DNA from 2 places in the Paenibacillus sp. FSL R7-0204 genome. Region 2 is predicted to be linked to the other one. Evidence: riboswitches for the same ligand, from Rfam matches in the RefSeq annotation. Region 2 holds a riboswitch; the other holds the start of a gene.
The links. Region 2 has a riboswitch for S-adenosylmethionine ahead of MKX42_RS10765 (DedA family protein). Riboswitches for the same ligand answer to the same signal wherever they lie in the genome.
Positions count from the first base shown of each region.

Region 1: another riboswitch for S-adenosylmethionine. It lies ahead of metA (homoserine O-acetyltransferase MetA); the one in region 2 lies ahead of MKX42_RS10765 (DedA family protein).

Region 1 is NZ_JBBOCA010000001.1:5,711,515-5,716,836, forward strand. Features, by position in the region: gene MKX42_RS25005 (aminotransferase class I/II-fold pyridoxal phosphate-dependent enzyme) at 1-958, opposite strand, end outside; gene metA (homoserine O-acetyltransferase MetA) at 1,007-1,924, opposite strand; SAM riboswitch class I at 2,041-2,172, opposite strand; gene corA (magnesium/cobalt transporter CorA) at 2,699-3,634, shown strand; gene MKX42_RS25020 (HRDC domain-containing protein) at 3,806-4,822, opposite strand; gene MKX42_RS25025 (ROK family protein) at 4,990-5,322, opposite strand, start outside.
Region 2 is NZ_JBBOCA010000001.1:2,413,744-2,419,065, reverse strand. Features, by position in the region: gene MKX42_RS10775 (ATP-binding protein) at 1-10, shown strand, start outside; gene MKX42_RS10770 (serine hydrolase domain-containing protein) at 368-2,407, shown strand; SAM riboswitch class I at 2,499-2,615, shown strand; gene MKX42_RS10765 (DedA family protein) at 2,686-3,279, shown strand; gene MKX42_RS10760 (undecaprenyl-diphosphate phosphatase) at 3,316-4,128, shown strand; gene MKX42_RS10755 (glycosyltransferase family 2 protein) at 4,201-5,322, opposite strand, start outside.

The DNA.
Region 1 (5,322 bases), 3.3 Mb from region 2:
GCTTGATATGGCGGAGCAGCGGCTCCACATAGCTGGCCTCTTTTACCTTGAAGGAGAAGATTCCGGTGTTGCCGGAGGACTGGCGGTTCTGAATGGCATAGCCCGGATGGTCCGGCAGGCCCGGGTGGAAGACCTCGGCAATCGCCGGATGCTCCTGCAGATAACGGGCAATAGCCAGGGCGTTGCTCTCATGCCGCTCCATGCGCAGGGCGAGGGTCTTCATGCCCTTCATCAGCTGGTAGCTGTCGTTCGGCGCGAGAACCGCTCCCAGGGAGTTATGCAGGACAGCCATTTCAGCCGACAGTTCTGCGCCCTTGGTCACGATCAGCCCCGCCAGCACATCGTTATGCCCGCCCAGATACTTAGTCGCACTGTGAACCACGATATCTGCTCCAAGCTCCAGCGGGCGCTGGAAGAACGGGGTCAGCAGCGTATTATCTACAATCGTGAGCAGCCCGTGACGGCGGGCCCAGGTACATACGGCTTCGACATCCGTTATCATCATCAGCGGGTTGGTTGGCGTCTCAATGAATACGGCTTTTGTGCCCGGCTGGCGGGCCGCTTCCAGTCCATCCAGATCGTTCGTATCTACATAGGAGGCACTGATGCCATATTTGGAGAGAATCCGTTCCAGCAGCCGGTAAGTACCGCCGTACAGGTCGAGCGATACAATGAGATGGTCCCCTTGTCCAAACAAGGTGAACACTGTAGTCAGTGCCGCCATACCGGAGGCACAGGCGAAGCCGGCATCCCCGGATTCCAGGGCCGCTGCCGCTTCCTCTAGAACAGAGCGGGTAGGATTTTTGGTGCGAATGTAGTCAAAGCCTGTACTCTGCCCCAGTCGCGGATGACGGAAGGCCGTCGCATGATAAATCGGGTAATTAATGGCCCCGGTGGCGGGGTCCTCCATCGAACCAATCTGTGCCAGTCTGCTCTCAATTCTCAGTTTCTCATCCATCTCCATTGCCTCCTGATTAATTACTTCTATTAAGAATAAGTCAACCTCTTAGATAAATGCCCCGATATCGTAAGGAGTCTCCTGGTATACATAGTAATTGAGCCAATTAGCGAATAATAAGTTGGCATGGGCGCGCCAGACTGCCGGCGGAGTACCCGTCGGATCATCCTTGGGATAATAGTGCTTCGGCAGGGCAACCTCCATCCCCTTGGCGATATCCCGGTCGTACTCCCATTTCAGCGAGAAGGGATCATATTCCGAATGTCCGGTGACAAAAATCTGCTTCCCGTCATGCGTAGCCACCAGGTACACCCCGGCTTCCTCGGATTCTGCCAGAATCTGCAGCTCCGGGTTCTGCTCAATATCTTCACGGGAGACGTCAGTATGGCGGGAATGCGGAACATGGAACACTTCATCGAAGCCGCGCAGCAGCTTAACATTATTATGGCTAATCGTATGTGGAAACACTCCAAAGCATTTATCCGGCAGACTCACCTTGCGCACGCCAAAGTGATGATACAGCCCTGCCTGCGCCGCCCAACAGATGTGCATGGTCGAGGTTACATTCTGCTTGCTCCACTCAAAAATTACTTTCAGCTCTTCCCAGTAGTTGACATCCTCGAATTCCAGTTGTTCTACGGGAGCGCCGGTTACAATCAAGCCGTCGAACCGGCGGTGGCTGATCTCATCAAAGGTTTTGTAAAAGCTCTTCAAATGCTCTGCCGAAGTATTCTTCGACGTATGGGAGCTGGGGTGCAGCAGAACAACATCCACCTGAAGCGGGGAATTCCCGATAAGGCGCAGCAGCTGGGTCTCAGTAGTTTCTTTGGTAGGCATCAGATTCAGGATGGCGATCCGCAGAGGACGGATATCCTGATGGAAGGCCTGGCTTTCATCCATTACAAAAATATTCTCACCGGATAACACTTCTTTGGCCGGCAGGCTGTCGGGAATTTTGATAGGCATTGCTGTTCACTCCTTAACTGAAATGGGGTTCCACTTGGTGGTTAGTACTGAAGCAGGGTAGCGAAAAAAGACCTTTCCCGGGCGAGAAAGGTCATATCATGCAGTCATATGCGCCTCTCTCATCTGCCAGAGAACTTCCGCCGGACGAATAACGCCCTGCAAAGCTTCCGCAAGAATTAGCACCGTGCGTTCACACGCCGGTTGCCGGGTTTCATCGGGCTAGTCCCTCCACCTGCTCTTGATAAGATTTAGCTGTATTCAGTTGAATAACCTTAAGCATCTGAAAGATGCTTTTTCTTAAATTTCACTTTAAATCATGAACCTCCTTTTCGTCAAGTCCATACAATGCTGAAGGGGCCTTATGACAGAAAACAATTTCTCTTGTAAGAGCCATATCCCGGCGTTATACTAGACAAGTGTTTCAACCAAGTGGAAACGGCTTTGCCGTCCCTTTAAAGGACGGTACCGTTTCAGCGAGAAATATAAGGATAAGGTATCGTGTGAAACCTATACATTCTTATATTTCAAAATAAACGGCGAAAAGAAGAGGTGAGAGAACAATGGAAGGCGACCCGGGCTCGCGAATAAGCGTGCAGAATGAACAACCACACAGGATTAACATCAGCTTGCCGGCGGCGGGAGCCCTTTTTCTTCATGCTCTCGGACCGTCTTTTGGCCTTCATCCATGATAGTACCACCGGCCAAGCTGATTTTTTCCGTGTGCTGAAATTAGCATACCCCTGGAGAAGACCAGGGACATAAGGAGTGAATCAGATGAAAATCCGGCTGGTGAATGCAGGGGTTTTTACGCCTATTGACAATATTGAAGAAACTTTAACCGCCCCTGCCGAGGGGTTCTACTGGATTGATGCCGATGTGGAGGACCTTGTAGAGCTTCAGCCTATATACGGCCTGCATGATCTGGCTGTGGAAGACTGTCTAAGCGAAGAGGATCAGCGTCCGAAGCTGGAGATTTATGAGAGTCATTATTTCATCGTGGTGAACAGCATCCGGTTCGATGATGAAGAAATTTTCCTCCGTGCGCTCAACGTGTTCCTTGGCAGACATTATATTATTACCGTTACGAAGCAGAAGATCCATGAGCTGCGCGTCCTGAAGCCCGTACTGTGGGAACAGGAGGTCAGTACGCCTGACCGCTTCCTGTATCTGCTGATCGACCTCGTTGTCGACAACTTCTTCTCGGTCGGTGACCGGATTGAAGCGCGGATCGAGAAGCTGGAGGAAGACATCCTCATGCATACCAAGAAATCGCATCTGAGCGAGATCATCGGTCTGCGCAGTGAGATTCTCTGGCTGAAGAAGATGCTCGGCCCGCAGAAGGAAGTTATCAACACGCTCAACAAAAAGGATCTCCGCCTGATCGACGATCAGCTGCAGAAGTATTTCAGCGATATCTATGAGAATGCGGTCAAGATCTCTGAAACCTTCGAAACGTACCGCGATCTCATGGGCAACTTACGCGAAGCTTATCAGTCCAGTATTGCGAACCGCGCCAATGAAATCATGCGTGTATTTACGGCAATTACCACCATATTCATGCCGCTGACCGTGATTACCGGGATCTACGGCATGAACTTTGACAATATCCCGGAGATCCACACCGAGTACGGCTACTATGGCGTCATTGCCGTCATGGTGACGCTAGGCTGCGGAATGCTCATTATCTTCCGTAAGAAGGAGTGGCTATGAAGCAGGGCGGACGAATACGAAGGACGAAGGCACCGTATACCCGGCTATTCCGGGACCCGGGGAGCCTTCGTCTTGTTGCTGTGTCACCAGTATGTAATGCGTCTGCGCCGATCAGGAGCTCCGGTTACCAGGACCGCAGATTGGGAGTGATGCAGGCCGTCAGTCCCCCACTTACAAAGGGGCAGCCATTCCAAGCGCCGCCGGATGCTCCCGCCGGAAGCGGATGCGGATCAGCCGCAGGCGTTCATAATACAGATCAAGTCCGTCAGCAGGTACGAAGTTGTCACCGTAGGCTTTGTAGAGAACAGGCTTCAGGAAGTTGTCGCCGATCAGTTCATAGGCTGTCCAAATATTGTTCTGCTCTTCGGAGCTCACTCCGCCCAGCTCCAGGGCAATGAGCTTCTCGGCCGAATAGCCGTCCTTCTCCAGCTCTTCCAATACTTCAAGCACTTCACGGCGGGAAACTCCGCTAAGTGCCCTGAGCTGCTCCATCCCTTGCCCCTCCTCGATCCCCTGTAATAGAACGCGCCGCAGTCTCAGCCGCTCCAGCTGCTTCTTGTACTTAAGCTCCTTCTGCTTATAGTGCCAGGATACGAAGCTCTCTTCGTCTATGGCATGATTCACCCAGCTTAGCGGAAAATCATGCTCACGCTCAGCCGCCGCGGTGATGCTAAGCCAGTCTGCACCATACTGTGAGACTTTGCCTTCTCCCACACCCGGAAGCTGCAGCAGCTCTTCCTCCGTACGGGGAAGAAATGCGCTGATCATGCGCAGCAGACGGTTGCTGGCCAGGATATAAGGTGCCTTCCGCTCACTGGAGGCCTTCCCCCTGCGCCAGGAGCACAGCTCCTCGAAGATGGCTTCATTCCCGTATTGCTCACTGAAATACTGCAGCTTAAGCTGCTCCTGGCTGCGGATGCTGAGGTTATCCTCGTCATGAAATACCCCGTCAATCAGCGGGCGGTAGCCATCCCCCATCTTCACGGCAAGCTCGTGCCGGTATACACACAGCATCTCATTCCATGATCCGCCTTCATACCACAGGCTGTCGCCCGTCTCCTGTTCCCCGGAGAAATCACGCCAGCCCAGACGCCACTGCCCCTCTTCCTCTCCAATCCATAGCTGAGCAAAAATCTCTTCGTCCACTCCTGATCTTTTGCACAAACGGTTCATGAATACGATTTGCATATGAATCCCTACTTTCGTCGTCTTACAGTACGCATGACATATTTGAACGCAAAAAAGCACCTCTCCCACGACATTCGTGAAAGAGGTGCTTCCTCTTAAATGCTATACTGTTAGAAACTAGAATACCATATATTACGTAACAGTCAATGCCTTTTTGACAGGATAGCCTACTTGCGGTCCAAAGCCAGCTTGGCCAGACCCAGTGCGCCCGACAGACCGGCGTTATCTCCAAGCTGCGGAGGCACAATATAGCTGCCAATCTGTTCATTAAGCGCCGGATGCTGAACATATCCGCCGAGCAGCTCCTGCAGCTTGGTATGGATCAGCGGGAAGAGCTGGCTCTGCTTCATCACACCGCCGCCCATTACGATCTTCTGCGGCGAGAGGATGAGCACATAGTTCATAAGCGCATGGGCCAGATAGTGGGCCTCCATCGCCCAAGCCGGATGATCCGCAGGCAGCTCGCCCGCCGGCTTCCCCCAGCGCTTGCCAATGGCCGG
Region 2 (5,322 bases):
TTCTATATAAAATGCACTAAACATTAAGTTTCGCCGTCACTGCGGTGAACATTTGGACTTCCGGCCGCTGTTGTATTTGGATTTCCTGATTGGACCGCTCTTAGCGGTAGAAATCCAAACCAAGCATATGCTTACGATGCGAGCTTTCCTGCGGAAAGCTTTCAGGCGGTCGCTACCGCTCCTTCAGTTCCAAATTTCCCCTCCGCTTCTTTCACTTTTTGTTACCGTTTTTTGTGCCTTTTAATCTAAGTTTCTACGTTAAGGGATCGTTATTAACGTTTCAGGGTTATTCGGCCACGCTCCTCTCTTCTGCCTGTATGATAACTTCAGGAAGAGTACCCAAGAGACACAAGAGGAGGAATTCATGATGAACAAGTTAACTTCAGTCGTACTGGCGGCCATGCTGGTGATCCCCGCAGCCCAGGTGTCTGCGCAGGAGAAGGAGAGCCCGGTGCAAGCAACAGCCCGCCTGCTGGGCTCGAAGATCGTATCCGATTACGGGGTAAGCGGCATGCAGTATGCTATCAGGGATCAAGGTAAAATTACGGTGTCCGGCGGCTTCGGTCTGTCCGATCAGGCAGCCGGGACCCCCATCACGAAGGATACGATGTTCGGCATCGGCTCAGTCAGCAAAATGCATGTCTCCGCAGCCACGATGATGCTTGCCGAAGATCAGATCATTGACATTGATCAGCCGCTGACTACGTATCTGCCGCAGTTCAAGATGGCCGACGAGCGCTACAAGAAGATTACACCGCGCATGTTAATGAACCATTCCTCGGGCCTGTATGGCAGCCACTACGGGAACAGCATTCTGATGGATGATAGCGATACACAGAATCATGATGACCTGCTGACAAGGCTTCAGTCTGAGCGGCTCAAATCCGATCCGGGAGCCTATTCCGTATACTGCAATGACGGCTTTCAACTGCTGGAACTGATGATTGAGCAGGTAACCGGCAGCAGCTATACAGAGTTCCTGGACCAGCATATGAGCAGCCCGCTGAAGCTAAGCTCCACTAAGACGCCGCTGGATACCTTCAACCGGCAGCAGCTTGCCAAAACTTACTTCCCGGGCCTTAAGCCAGCATTGCCTGCCGAGAACGCTAATATCCTCGGAGCGGGTGGTCTCTATTCCACAGCCGAAGATCTGACCACATTCGCCGAGATGCTGAACGGCAAGCACCCGGATGTTCTGTCGAAAGCCTCCGCTACAGCGATGCAGCAGCCTGAATACAAGAACGGACTCTGGGTGCCTGAGGAGAGAAACAGCTTCAATTACGGTCTGGGCTGGGATGCCGTAGATTTGGCACCGTTCGGTGATTACGGAATCAAAGCCTTATCCAAAGGCGGAGATACCATCATGTATCACGCTGACCTGATTACCCTGCCGGAATCCGATATATCCATCGCGGTGCTCTCTTCAGGCGGAAGCTCAATCTATAACACTATTTTCGCCACCAATGTGCTGCTGGCTTACCTGAAGGATACCGGAAAGATTAAGAAGATTCTGCCGGATGCTACCTTCACCTCTCCGGTCAAAGCGGCTATGCCTGCTGAGCTGGGAGCCTATTCGGGATTATACGGGACCGTCGGAGCAACCACCACAATAACCATTAAGGACGGAGCACTGGATCTGCCTGCGCTGGAAGGCGGACTCATTCCTGCACAGAAGTATATCTATACCGGCAAGGGACAGTTCACAAGCCCGGACGGCAGCGCAGCCGTGAGCTTCGATAAGCAGAAGAACGGCAAGACGTATCTGAAGCTGAACACCCACTTGACTATCCCCGGTGTCGGTCAAATGCTGATGGTCACTTACGAGTACCAGAAGCTGGACGCAAATCCGCTGAATGCTTCTACGAAGCAGGCCTGGGCGCAGAGGGACGGGAAGCATTACTACGCTGTAGATGAGAAAATCAATTCCTTCTTCTACCTCTCCCCTTCCATCTTGACAAAGACGATTGAAGTTGAACAAGGCTACGCCACCGGGACGCGGATTGTGGACGAGAACACCGCCGTCAATGAGGCTGAAATCCCGGTCATGAACGGCAGAGACGCCTTCGATCTGACCTTCTCCAAGCAGAACGGTGCAGAATATCTAACCATCGACGGCAATGCGTATATCAGCGGCGATGCGGTGAAGCCGATCTACGGAGGCCCGGCCTCAACCAGCACCGTTCCTGCGGGCGGCCAGAGCGTGTGGTTCAAGATTGACAAGAAAGCTGCCGGCAAAACCATGACCGTGACAGCTCCTCCAAGCGGCGGATTCGTTGTATATGATGCCGACGGGATGATCGTAAGCCACTCCAGAGTGAGCAAAGATCCTTCAGTCCGGTTGCCGCAAGGCGGCATGACCGTCTTCGGCGGCCAGGCGGGCGATGTGTTCAAGATTGAGCTGAAATAACGCTCTCATATTTTCATCCAAATTTTCTCCCCTCTCTCAAACTTGCTTAATGGGTTACAGGTATGTTTTAATGTTATCAAATTGAATAATACTCTTATCCAGAGTTCGGTGGAGGGCATAGCCCGATGATACCGCTGTACCTGTCAATGCTATAAGCATATACGGTGCAGCATCTAGAGGCATCCGGGATGCCTTGCAAAGATGAGAGGGAGCTGACAGTTTGTATGAACTGCCCCCTTTAATTAGGGGGCTTTTTGTTTGAGAAGGGAGAGAAACCTATGACACAATGGATTACAGAATTCATTCTTTTTTTCAAAGATTTGTCGTATGCGGGCATCGTTATCGCCTTGTCGTTTGAATTCGTGCCTGCCGAGCTCGTGCTTCCACTTGCCGGGTACTGGGTGTATCTGGGGGACATGAAGCTGATTCTTACGATCCTTGCCGGAACCGTCGGAGGAACGTTCGGCCCGTTAACGCTGTATGCCCTTGGCCGGTTCGGGGGCAGACCTGCGATTGCTAAGTACGGGAAGTACTTTTTCATCCGTCCGCATCACCTGGAAGCCTCCGACCGTTTTTTTGAGAAATACGGCAACGGCGTAGCTTTCTACGGGCGCTTCATTCCGGGCGTGAGAACGCTGATCTCTGTCCCTTGCGGGATTGCCAAGATGAATGTGTTTGCCTTCAGTCTCTACACCTTTCTGGCCATGCTTCCGATCACATCGATCTATGTCTATCTGGGCTTCAAGCTGGGCTCGCAGTGGGAGCATGTGGACGAAATTGTCAAGCCTTACATTCTTCCGGCGGCAACCCTGTTCCTGCTCGGCTTCGGGCTGTACGTCTTTTCCAAGCGGTACCGGAGACGGCAGGCTTAATCCACATTATTTGCAGTTCAAATTCAGGAGGAAATCATGGAAAACTGGTACAATTGGCTAAAATACTTACTGCTCGGCATTGTACAGGGAGTGACGGAGCCGATCCCCGTCTCTTCCAGCGGGCATTTGATCATCGTACAACGTCTGCTCGGCATGAAGCAGAATGGGCTATCTTTTGAAATTCTAACGAATACAGCATCCTTGATTGCCATCTGCTTCATCTTCCGCAAAGACATCCTGGATCTGATTACAGGCTTCTTCCGTTACCTGCAGACCCGCGATACGAAATACCGGTCTGAGTTCATGTTCTGCATTTACATCGTTATCGGCACGATCCCCGCAGCGGTTGCTGCCGTATTCTTCAAGGATACGATCGAACGCGTCTTCACTTCCGTACATACCGTATCCATCAGCTTACTCATTACCGGGGTAGCCCTCTGGCTGATCCGCAACCTGCGCGGCCAGAAAAGAGACGGCAACCTCACCGTGCGAGACGCCATCATCGTCGGGCTGGCTCAGGCGGTAGCGCTGATTCCCGGCATCAGCCGTTCCGGTTCTACCGTGATCGCCTCGATTGCCGTGGGGATGAAGCAGGAGACCGCACTCAAGTTCTCCTTCATGCTGTACATTCCCATCAGTATCGGGGGCCTGATCATGGGCGCATCCGACATCGTGCATGACCCTAACCGCTCTGCACTGGCGATGCCCTACCTGATCGCCTTCCTCACCACGCTGGTCGCCACTTACTACGCCATGCGCTGGTTCATCGGCATTATGGCGAAGGGGAATCTGATTTACTTCTCGTACTACTGCTTCGTGGTGGGTACACTGCTGCTGATCTTCCTGTAAAGGGTCATGCGGGGAGAGGGAGGAGCTGGAAAAGTACCGCCTCTCTGCTCCCTCCTCACTTAACGGATGCCCTTACTGTTCGCTCCAAGGCAACAGAATGGGATGCTCATCAAGAATGGACTGATATTGCTCCTTCCAGCCGTACTTGCCGTCCGGGTCCAGTTGCATATACCGCATATACTTCTCCAGCCGGAATTCCAGCTTTGACCAGCCGAGATGCTTAAGGCGCAGGTTACTTAGTTGATGGGGCAATTCCCAAATATTCTCTGGCAGCCGCCCGGAGTGTTGCGGGAGATTATTCCAGCGGTAGGTGAAGTCTTCGCGGTAGCGGACCAGGAACGGCCGGTATCTCAGGTGGGCCCGCCAGTACTTATCCTCGCGGTAATGGTTGTCATCCCAGAAATCGTAGAGGCGGAAGCAGAATAAGTCGCAGTCCTCCGTTCTCAGCAGAGAGTCCACTTCTTCGGCAAAGCCGGGTTCAAACATCTCATCCCCATCCAGATTAAGAATCCATTCCGGTCCGGTCGCAACCACCGCCTCCCACTGCTGCTTACGCAGCTCGGATTCATTGTTGAAGCGGGAGACCGGATTATGAATCAACGTAAGCGGAATTCCCTCAAGAACCTCCTTGACTAGTTCCGATGTGTCATCTGTGCTGCCATCATCGATAATAACGGCCTCGTCGATATATTTGCGGTGCTCCTCCAGAATCTGCCGCAGGAACCTTGAGGCTTCATTCTTAACGATCATCGTGAGAGTCAGCTTGGGCCGGCGTGAAGCCGCTGGCGGGGTGGTGGCATCTATTGCCACCTTCTCCGTTACTACTCCGACTGCCCGAGCTGATACTGAATCCGTATCGCTAAGCACTTTCGAGTCGGCTGCAGCCTCACTCCGCTCCGCCTCTTCATCATTCCTTTCCCCGCCATGCCCGCTTGGCTCCATCCCAGGCTTTGCCGTTGACTGCCGAACGAACTCCTCCACTTTTTCAAGATCACTGTCTCTGTATATATGCAACGCCGGATAATGGGTATCTACGAAGAGAGGAATATCAAGTGCCGCTGCACGGATACAGAAATGGCGATCCTCTCCCCAATAAGAGAGATTTCGGACCTTCTTGTAACTTATACCGGACTTGATGGCCTGGGTGCTGATCAGAGTGCAGGCACCAAGTCCGCCGACTTCATAGATTCCCGG